2 regions of the Nakamurella panacisegetis genome follow, and region 2 is predicted to be linked to the other one. Evidence: riboswitches for the same ligand, from Rfam matches in the RefSeq annotation. Region 2 holds a riboswitch; the other holds the start of a gene.
What was found. A riboswitch is a leader RNA that binds a small molecule or an ion and turns the genes downstream of it on or off. The one in region 2 is predicted to bind S-adenosylmethionine.
Positions count from the first base shown of each region.

Region 1: it holds a riboswitch for S-adenosylmethionine, as region 2 does, so the genes downstream of both, BLS97_RS11765 (LLM class flavin-dependent oxidoreductase) here and BLS97_RS21080 (metal-dependent hydrolase family protein) in region 2, are expected to answer to the same signal.

Region 1 covers NZ_LT629710.1:2,663,313-2,667,491, forward strand. Annotated here, with positions in the region: gene BLS97_RS11760 (NtaA/DmoA family FMN-dependent monooxygenase) at 1-1,312, opposite strand, end outside; gene BLS97_RS11765 (LLM class flavin-dependent oxidoreductase) at 1,320-2,537, opposite strand; SAM riboswitch class IV at 2,600-2,712, opposite strand; SAM riboswitch class IV at 2,867-2,998, shown strand; gene BLS97_RS24500 (putative leader peptide) at 3,036-3,164, shown strand; gene BLS97_RS23505 (amino acid ABC transporter permease) at 3,314-4,179, shown strand, end outside.
Region 2 covers NZ_LT629710.1:4,672,824-4,677,002, reverse strand. Annotated here, with positions in the region: gene BLS97_RS21085 (ABC transporter substrate-binding protein) at 1-957, opposite strand, end outside; gene BLS97_RS21080 (metal-dependent hydrolase family protein) at 1,010-2,293, opposite strand; SAM riboswitch class IV at 2,331-2,437, opposite strand; gene BLS97_RS21075 (hypothetical protein) at 2,581-3,213, shown strand; gene BLS97_RS21070 (amidase) at 3,290-4,179, opposite strand, start outside.

The sequences.
Region 1 (4,179 bases), 2.0 Mb from region 2:
GGGTAGACCCGGCGTAGTCAGTGCGGAACACCCCGCGTTCCTGCAGGATCGGGACGACTTTGTCGGCGAATTCGCTCAGCCCGTCCGGGGTGATGTGCGGGACCAGAATGAACCCGTCGCTGGCGTCCGCCTGGACGTACTGGTCGATGGCGGCGGCCACGGTCGCCGGGGTTCCGATGAAGTTCTGCCGGGCGGTCTTCTCGACCACGACGTCCCGGAGCGAAAGGGCCTTGGCCACTGCGAGTTCGCGCCACTCGTGGGCCACTGCGATTGGGTCGGCGTTCATGCGGACGCTGGCTCGCCCCTTGGCGATGGTGTTCTCGCCGACCAAGGGGTCGACCTCGGGCAGCGGGCCGTCGGGGTCGTAGGCGCTCAGGTCGCGGTTCCAGAGCTGCTCGGCGAACTTGATGGCCGTCTGTCCGCTGACCTGCTGTCGACGAACCTGCGCGGCGTACTCCTGGGCCTCGGCATCGGTGTCGCCCAGGATGAAGGTCGCCGCGGGTAGCACCAGCAGCTCCTCGTGACGCCGATTGAACTTGGCCAGCCGACCCTTGATGTCCGCGTAGAACGCCTGCCCGGCCCCCAGGGTGCCGTGCCGAGTGAAGATGGCGTCCGCGGACTCGGCGGCGAACTCCCGGCCGGCGTCGGAATCGCCGGCCTGGAAGATGACTGGCCGGCCCTGCGGACTGCGCGGCACGTTGAAATTGCCGTGGATATCGAAGTGGTTGTCGCGCACGGAGAATCCGCCCGGGTGGCCGTGGGTGAGGAATTGACCCGAGACCTTGTCGGCAAGGATCTCATCACCCACCCAAGAGTCGAACAGCTCGACGGTGGCGTTCAGGAACCGCTGGGCCCGCTCGTACCGCTGCTCCTGGGCCAGAAACCCGCCACGGCGGAAGTTCTCGCCGGTGAAGGCGTCCCAGGAGGTGACCACGTTCCAGGCCGCCCGGCCGTTGGACAGGTGGTCCAGGCTGGCGAACTGCCGCGCCACGTCGTACGGCTCGTTGAAGGTGGAGTTGATGGTGCCGGTGAGGCCGATGTGGTCGGTGACGGCAGCCAGGGCGGTGAGGATGCCGAACGTGTCCGGGCGACCGACGACGTCGAGGTCATAGATCTTCCCGTTCTGCTCGCGCAGTCGCAGGCCCTCGGCCAGAAAGATGAAGTCGAATCTTGCCCGCTCGGCGATCTGTGCGAACCGGCGGAACGACTCGAATTCGATGTGGCTACCCGATCGTGGGTCACTCCACACCGTGGTGTTGTTCACGCCCGGGAAGTGTGCGGCGAGATGGATCTGCTTGCGGGGCTTGGTCATCGTGGATTCAGACCCTTCCTGTGATCGGAGCCGGAACGGCGTAGCGGTTTGTCGGGCGGCCCAGACCCAGCAGCCCGCGGAGGGTGTCGGATTCGTACTCGGTGCGGAAGGCGCCACGAGACTGGAGTTCGGGAACCAGGTCCTCGGTGATGGCGGTCAGGTCGTCCGGGAGAGTTCCGGGACGCAGCCGGAAGCCGGTGTAGCCGATCGACTGCCAGGCCAGGAGCAGATCCGCTAAATCACCGGCCGAACCGGCGAAGATGTACGCGTCGGAAACGTAGGGCGCACCCGAGAGGGCGTCCAATCGAGCTCTTCTCGCCTCGCCGGTCTCGGTCGGCGAATCCAGGAAGACCACGACATCGGCGTAGACGGCTAGTTCGCCCTCCGGGCGGCCGACGCCCCTGAGCTCCGTCCGGACCTCGTCCAGGATCCGGCGCGCGCTCTGGGTGTCGGCCGGGGTGACGAAGACGACATCGGCGCTGCGGGCGGCGAACCGGTAGACGATCGGTGAGTGGGCCAACGCGGTCACCAGCGGTTGGCCCTGAGGCGGGCGCGGCACGATCGACGGTCCCTTGACCGAGAAGAACTGACCCTGGAAATCGATGTAGTGGATCTTGTCGCGGTCGATGAACCGTCCGGTGGTGACGTCACGGATCTCGGCGTTGTCCTCCCAGCTGTCCCACAGCCGGCGGATCACCTCGACGAAGTCCGTCGCCTCGTCGAGCAGAACCGAGAGAGCCTGCTGGGCCGCCGGTTCGAAATAGTTCTCCTGGGTGATCAGGGGGAGCTGCCGGCGGCCGACGTGCGCGGCCTCGGCCGCTCGGGCCGATACCTGCACCCGCACGCCCCCTCGGCCGGTACTGACGTGGTCGAGGGTGGCGATGGCCTTGGAGATGTGGAACGGCTCGGTGTGTGTGGCCAGCACCGTCGGCACCAGGCCGATGTGTCGTGTCGTCGGGGCCACCCGGTCCGCGATCAACACGGCATCCAGCCGACCGCGGACCTGATTGGTGTCGTCCTCGTCGGTCGACAGGCCGGTGGCATCCAGGGAGAAAGAGTCCTCGATGGTGAGGAAGTCGGCCAGACCACGCTCGGCCAGAGCGACCAGATCGAGCCAGTAGTCGGCTCCGAACAGGTCAGCCGGACGGGCCGACGGTTCACGCCAGGCAGCCGGATGCCATCCGGCTCCCTCGAGGGCGATGGCCAGATGGAGAGGTGATGACATGAGTAGACCTTCACAAGGGGGATGGGATGGGTTCGGGCTTGTCAGGAGGCGGCCGGCGGGCCGACTCGCGCTTGCGACCGCCGATCGGCGATCACCAGGTCGTCACCTGGAGCACCCCGCCGCGAAGGAGGGTTGCCGGCCAGCAAGCCAGGGCTGCACGCTGACACTCATTACCTGCCGAACAACATAACACCGCGAAAAATGCCCAGTTCGAGGGCCCGACCGCCGGCCGGCGTTCCCGACCGTTAATCGCTTCAGGGGAAATGGCTGCGCGGGGGCGACCATTCGCGAGTTGACCGGCGTGCTTCCCGGTGTTAGCTTCGTTCCACGGTCATGAGATTCAGCGACAAGCTCCGGCTCGCTGGGCGGCAACCCTCGGTGCACATCAAGTGCCGAACACGGTGGGGTGCTCCGGATGACGACCAGGCGGTGCTCGACCCCGAGCCCCGCAAGCGTGGGGCCACTGCTGTGGCCGGACGAACGGACGAGACGATCAACATGAAAGCCCAGGCCAGTACCGGTCTTGCGGCAATCGCCCACGTCGTGGCGCGGTTGCGGTCACTGTTGGGCGTCTCACGTCGTCACGTCGATCTCCAGCGGGTCTCCAGCGCGCTCTGTAAGGCCTGACCGACAGGCCGTCCGTACCCACGGCGGCACCCCACAAACCGCAGTCCTGCGCCATCAGCGCGCCAGGGCGATTTGTGCAACCGTTCAGTCCTTTCGATCGACGTCCCAGCGATCATTGCTGCCGTCGACGCCATTGATGGAGATATCTCTTGTCCACCACTCCGCTCGAAAAGAATGTGACGAGCGCCCCGCCGACGCTCGCCACGTCAGCTGCGAGACCGAAAACGGCTCTGCAGCGAGTGATTCCGCTGCGCCATCCGGGCCGGTGGATCGCCATCGCCGTTGTCGTGGTGATCTTCGCCCAGTTCGGTCACGGGCTCATCACCAACCCGTTCTACCAGTGGTCCCGCTTCCGCTACTGGTTCCTCCGGCCGGTCATCCTCGACGGGCTGGTGGTCACCCTGCAGGTGGCCGCCTACAGTGCCGTCCTCGGGCTGATCGGCGGCATCATCCTGGCCGTCGGGCGATCGTCGAGGAATCCGCTGCTGTCCGGCCTGTCCTGGCTGTACATCTGGGTGTTCCGATCCATTCCGCTGATCGTCGTGTTGATCTTCGTGTACAACTTCAGCGCGCTCTATCCGCGGTTGTCGTTCGGTGTCCCGTTCGGGCCGGCGTTCTTCTCCGTCGACGAGTCGAAGCTGTTCTCCTACATGGCGATCGCGGTCATCGGGCTCAGTCTGAACGAAGCGGCCTACGCGGCCGAGGTAGTCCGGTCGGGGCTGCTCTCGGTGGACCAGGGACAGCTCGAGGCAGCCACCGCGCTCGGTATGTCCAAGGGGCGGACCTTCCGGCGCGTCCAACTCCCGCAGGCCCTGCGCACCATCGTGCCGTCCTATGTCAATCAGCTGATCGGTCTGATCAAGGGCACCTCGATCGTGTTCTACGTGTCCCTGCTCGATCTGTTCGGGCAGGTCGAGACCATGGGGAGTACCTACCCGGAGGACATCATCCCGCTGCTGATGGTGGCCACCGTCTGGTATCTCGTCCTGACCACGGTCCTGTCGGTCGTGCAGTA
Region 2 (4,179 bases):
CAACAGGTCGACCGACCACTGCGGCGCGTTGATCAGCGTCAGGGCCGAGTTGGACTTGATGTCGGCGACGTTCGCCGGCGGCACCGAATCGATGACGTCGACCTGCGAGCCCTGCAACTGCTGCACCAGCTGGTTGTCGTCGCTGACGATGCTGAACTCCACCCCGTCCAGATACGGCAGCCCGGACTGCCAGTACCTGGTGTTGCGCGCCAGCACCACGGTGCCGCCCTTGGTCCAGGAGGTCAGCGTGAACGGGCCGGTTCCGATCGGGGCCTGGAAGAAGGCGGCTGCCGTCTTGCCCTGCAACTTGTCCGGGACGATGGAGTTGGAGAACGCCGAGATGTCGGAGATCAGCGGTGCCCACGGCTGTTTCAGGACGACCACGACCGTGAGATCGTCCTTGGCCGTGACGGTCTTGATCGCGCTGTCCAGGAACCCGAGCGGCGACTTCGGGAAGTCACGCGAGCGCAGCAGCGAGTAGACGACATCCTTCGCGGTCAGGGGGGAGCCGTCGGAGAAGGTGACCCCCTTGCGCAGGGTGAACGTGTAGGTCTTCCCGTCGGCCGAGACGGTGTGCCCGGTGGCCAGATGCGGCTTCAGCTCACCCTTCACGTCGGTGACGTACAGCGGCTCGAAGATCTGGTTGAGCGTGTAGACGTCGCCGGAGGCGATCGTGTTGTGCGGGTCCAGGCTGGTCGGGCCGGTGGTGCGGGCGTACTTCAGGGTGCCCGAGCCGCCGCCGGTCGCGGCCGTCGCCGTCGCCGTCGCCGAGCCGGGTGCGGACGAGGCACCTGACGACCCGGCCGACCCGCCGGCGGTGGATGTGCTCGGCGTCGACGACGCAGCGATGGGTGTGCTCGGGGTCGAGCAGGCGGCGATGATCGGGGTGATGATCATCAGGCCGGCACTGCCGGCGCCGAATCTCAGTAGCTGACGACGGGAGATGTTCTGGGACATGGGGTTCAACTTTCCTGGAGTGCTCGTGAGGGGGCGCATGCGGCGGGTGCGATCAACATCGGGACATGGGCCACCGCGGGTGGGGGCGCACCGGACGACCGGCCGCGAAGACGCCGCCGACCGACTCCGGCGAGCGGAAGGTCTCCGGGTCGCTGGGATCGGCGTCCAGGACGACGGCGTCGAAGCGGTACCCGACCCGCAGCCGCCCGGTGAGGTGGCCCACCCCGCACAGATCGGCTCCGGCCGAGGTGGCGGCCACCAGCGCCTCGGCCACGGTGAGGCCGGCCGCGACGAGATGCGCTATCTCGGTGAGGTTGTGCCCGTGGTGGTCACGATGGGCGAAATCGGTGCCGAGGGCGATCGGAACGCCGGCCGCCCGCGCGATCCGGACCGCATCGCCCAACGCGACTCCGGCGGCGCGGGCTCGGTCGGCGGTGGCCGCGGGGAGCGCGCCCGGGGTGGCCGCGAGTTCGGCCAGGTGGGCGTAGATCCCGAGTGTCGGGACCAGGGTGGCCCCGGTGGAGGCCATCAGGTCGGCGTCGGCCTCGGTGAGCCAGAGTCCGTGCTCGATCGAACGGGCTCCGGCGCGAAGGGCCTGCCCGATGGCCGGACCGCCAAGGGCGTGCACCATCGCCGGCTTGCCCCGGCGGTCCGCCTCGACGATCGCCGTGGTCAGCTCCTCGCCGGTGAATTCGGCCGGGAACTCCCCGGCCCCGGCCGACATCACGCCGCCGGTGGCCATGATCTTGATCCAGTCGGCCCCGCTGCGCAGGATGGTGCGCACCACGCGTCGCACCTCGTCCACCCCGTCGGCGACGTGCGGGGGCCGTCCCGGGTAGTCCGGCAGCATCCCGTCAACCGGGTACGGTCGCCCGACGCCGGCCAGGAAACCGTCGCCGTGGCCGCCGGTCCGGCTCAGCGGCACGACGCTGACCTGCAGTTCCGGTGCCTCGGAGAGGCCGGCGGCGACAGCGTCGCGAACCCCGGCGTCCAGACCGCCCGCGTCGCGGACGAACGTCACGCCGGCCGCCAGGGTGCGCCGTAGCGCGTCGAGGGTCTCGGTGATCCGGTAGCTGTACGGGGTGTTGAGCTGTTCCCAGCCGTCGAAGCTGTGTGTGACCGCGTGCAGGTGGGCGTCGACCACACCCGGCATCAGCCAGCATCCGCTCAGGTCCACGTCGAGCGAATTGCGGGGCAGATCCGGACCGATCGCGGCGATCCGGCCGCCCGTCACCTGCAGGTCGGTCGGCGGCCCGAAGTCGCCGGATTCGTCCATGACGAAGGCCTGGCGCACGGTGAAGTCGACGGTCGGCCGGGCCGGCGGCGGGATCGACACGGAGCTGTCCTCTCGGGCGAAGAAGGCCCTGGGAGCAGAGCCGCGAATTGCCGGACAAGCCGGCCGGCTCTATCTCCGGGGCACCCCATCGCGGAGAAGGGTTGCCGGTCAGCGAGCCGGATCTTGACGCTGACACTCTTGAGCTCGTTCGAGCATAGTCACGCCCGACCGGCTCCGACCAACACCGGAGGCGGTGAACCACATCACGCGGCCGTCGAACGGACGGCCCGGCGGCAGGAACGGCTGAACCGATGGTGAATCGACCGGCGATTGGGTAACTGCCGGGCATGCGAATTCCAGGACCGAACGATCTGCTCAAGCTGGCCGGCCGGGGCTACGGCGCCATCGAGACCGCGATCGGCCTGGTGCCGCGGTTGGTGACCATCGTCGGTGAGGTGGAGATGATCATGGTTCGGGTGGCCGCCCTCATGGACGAGGTCGAGACGACCAATCGGCGCGCGGCCGGCGTGGTCATCCGGACCGAGACCGTGGTGTCCCGGGTAGAGACCGTGGTCGGACGGGCCGATGTGCTGACCGACCGGATCACACCGCTCCTGGACGGCTACCAGCCCGTGCTGGCCCGCCTGGAGCCGATGTTGGCCCGGCTGGCCGACACGACCAGCCCGGTCGAGGTGGACGCGATCGTGCAGTTGGTCGACACGCTGCCCGACCTGGCCGAGAAGATGCGGCAGGACATCGTCCCGATCCTGGACACCCTCGGCACGGTGGCCCCGGATCTCCGCGACCTGCTCGACGTGTCGAAGGAACTGAACGAGATGCTCGGCGCGCTACCGGGCCTTGGCCGCATCAAGAAGAAGATCGAGGAACGGCAGGAGTTCGAGGACAACTACCGGGCCGATGAGGAACCGCCGTCGTCGCCCGACCGCCCGGCTCCGATCGGCCTGACTCGGCCGTACTGAGCCGTACCGAGCCGGATGCACCGAGGCGGCAACCGAACCGGGCGGCGGTGCCCTTCCGGGCACCGCCGCCTCGCGATCAGGCGCCGTTGGCGGCCACGTACTCCGGGGTCAGGCGCGTTCCGGCGGTGACGGCCGCCCTGACCTTCGGCGTGATGGCCGGGAGCACCGGATCGGCCGGACGCCGCAGGTGCCAGTCGGTGCTGGCCTGGTACGCGGCCACCACCTCGATCAGCCGGTCCTCCTCGTAGGGTCCGGCGCCCAGGATGCCGCCGACCGGCACCGTGGGGTTCGCGCCGAGCGCCTGGAAGCCGATCGGGAAGCCGATCTCCGGCAGGCCGAGGATGTCGAACGGGACGACGCTGGTCTGCAGCAGCACGTCGCACTTGCTCATGACCCCGTCGAGCACCTCGCGGATCAGGTGGTTCTTCGCCCGCTGGCCGGTGATCCACTCGTCGCCGGACAGGAAGATGCCCTGCAGCCAGGACAACAACGACACTCCGAACAGCGTCAGGTCCTTCTGCAGGTAGGGCAGGAACGGCTCCGTGCGTTCGCTGAGCCGGATCGCATTGAAGGTGCCGGTGAGCAGGGCCCAGTCGTTCGGGTAGGTGACGTCCACCAGCTTCGCCCCGGGGATCTTGGCCATGGTGTTCAGGAAATCGGTGCGCAGCTTCTTCACCGGGTCGGTGACGCCGGTGAGGAAATCGGCCGGCACACCGATGCGGGTGCTGCGACGCATCACCACCTTGCCGCCGCGACGGACCGGCAGCGCCGACGCCACCAGATCGGGCACGGCGGGCAGGCCGAGGGTGCGCGGATCGTTGCGGTCCGGGCCGGCCATCACGCTCAGCATGACGGCCGCGTCGAGCACGTCGCGGGCCAGTGGACCGGAATGGTCGCGCGTGTACGACAGGGGGATGACGCCGTAGATCGACGTGCGGCCCATCGTCGGCTTGAGACCGGTGAGGT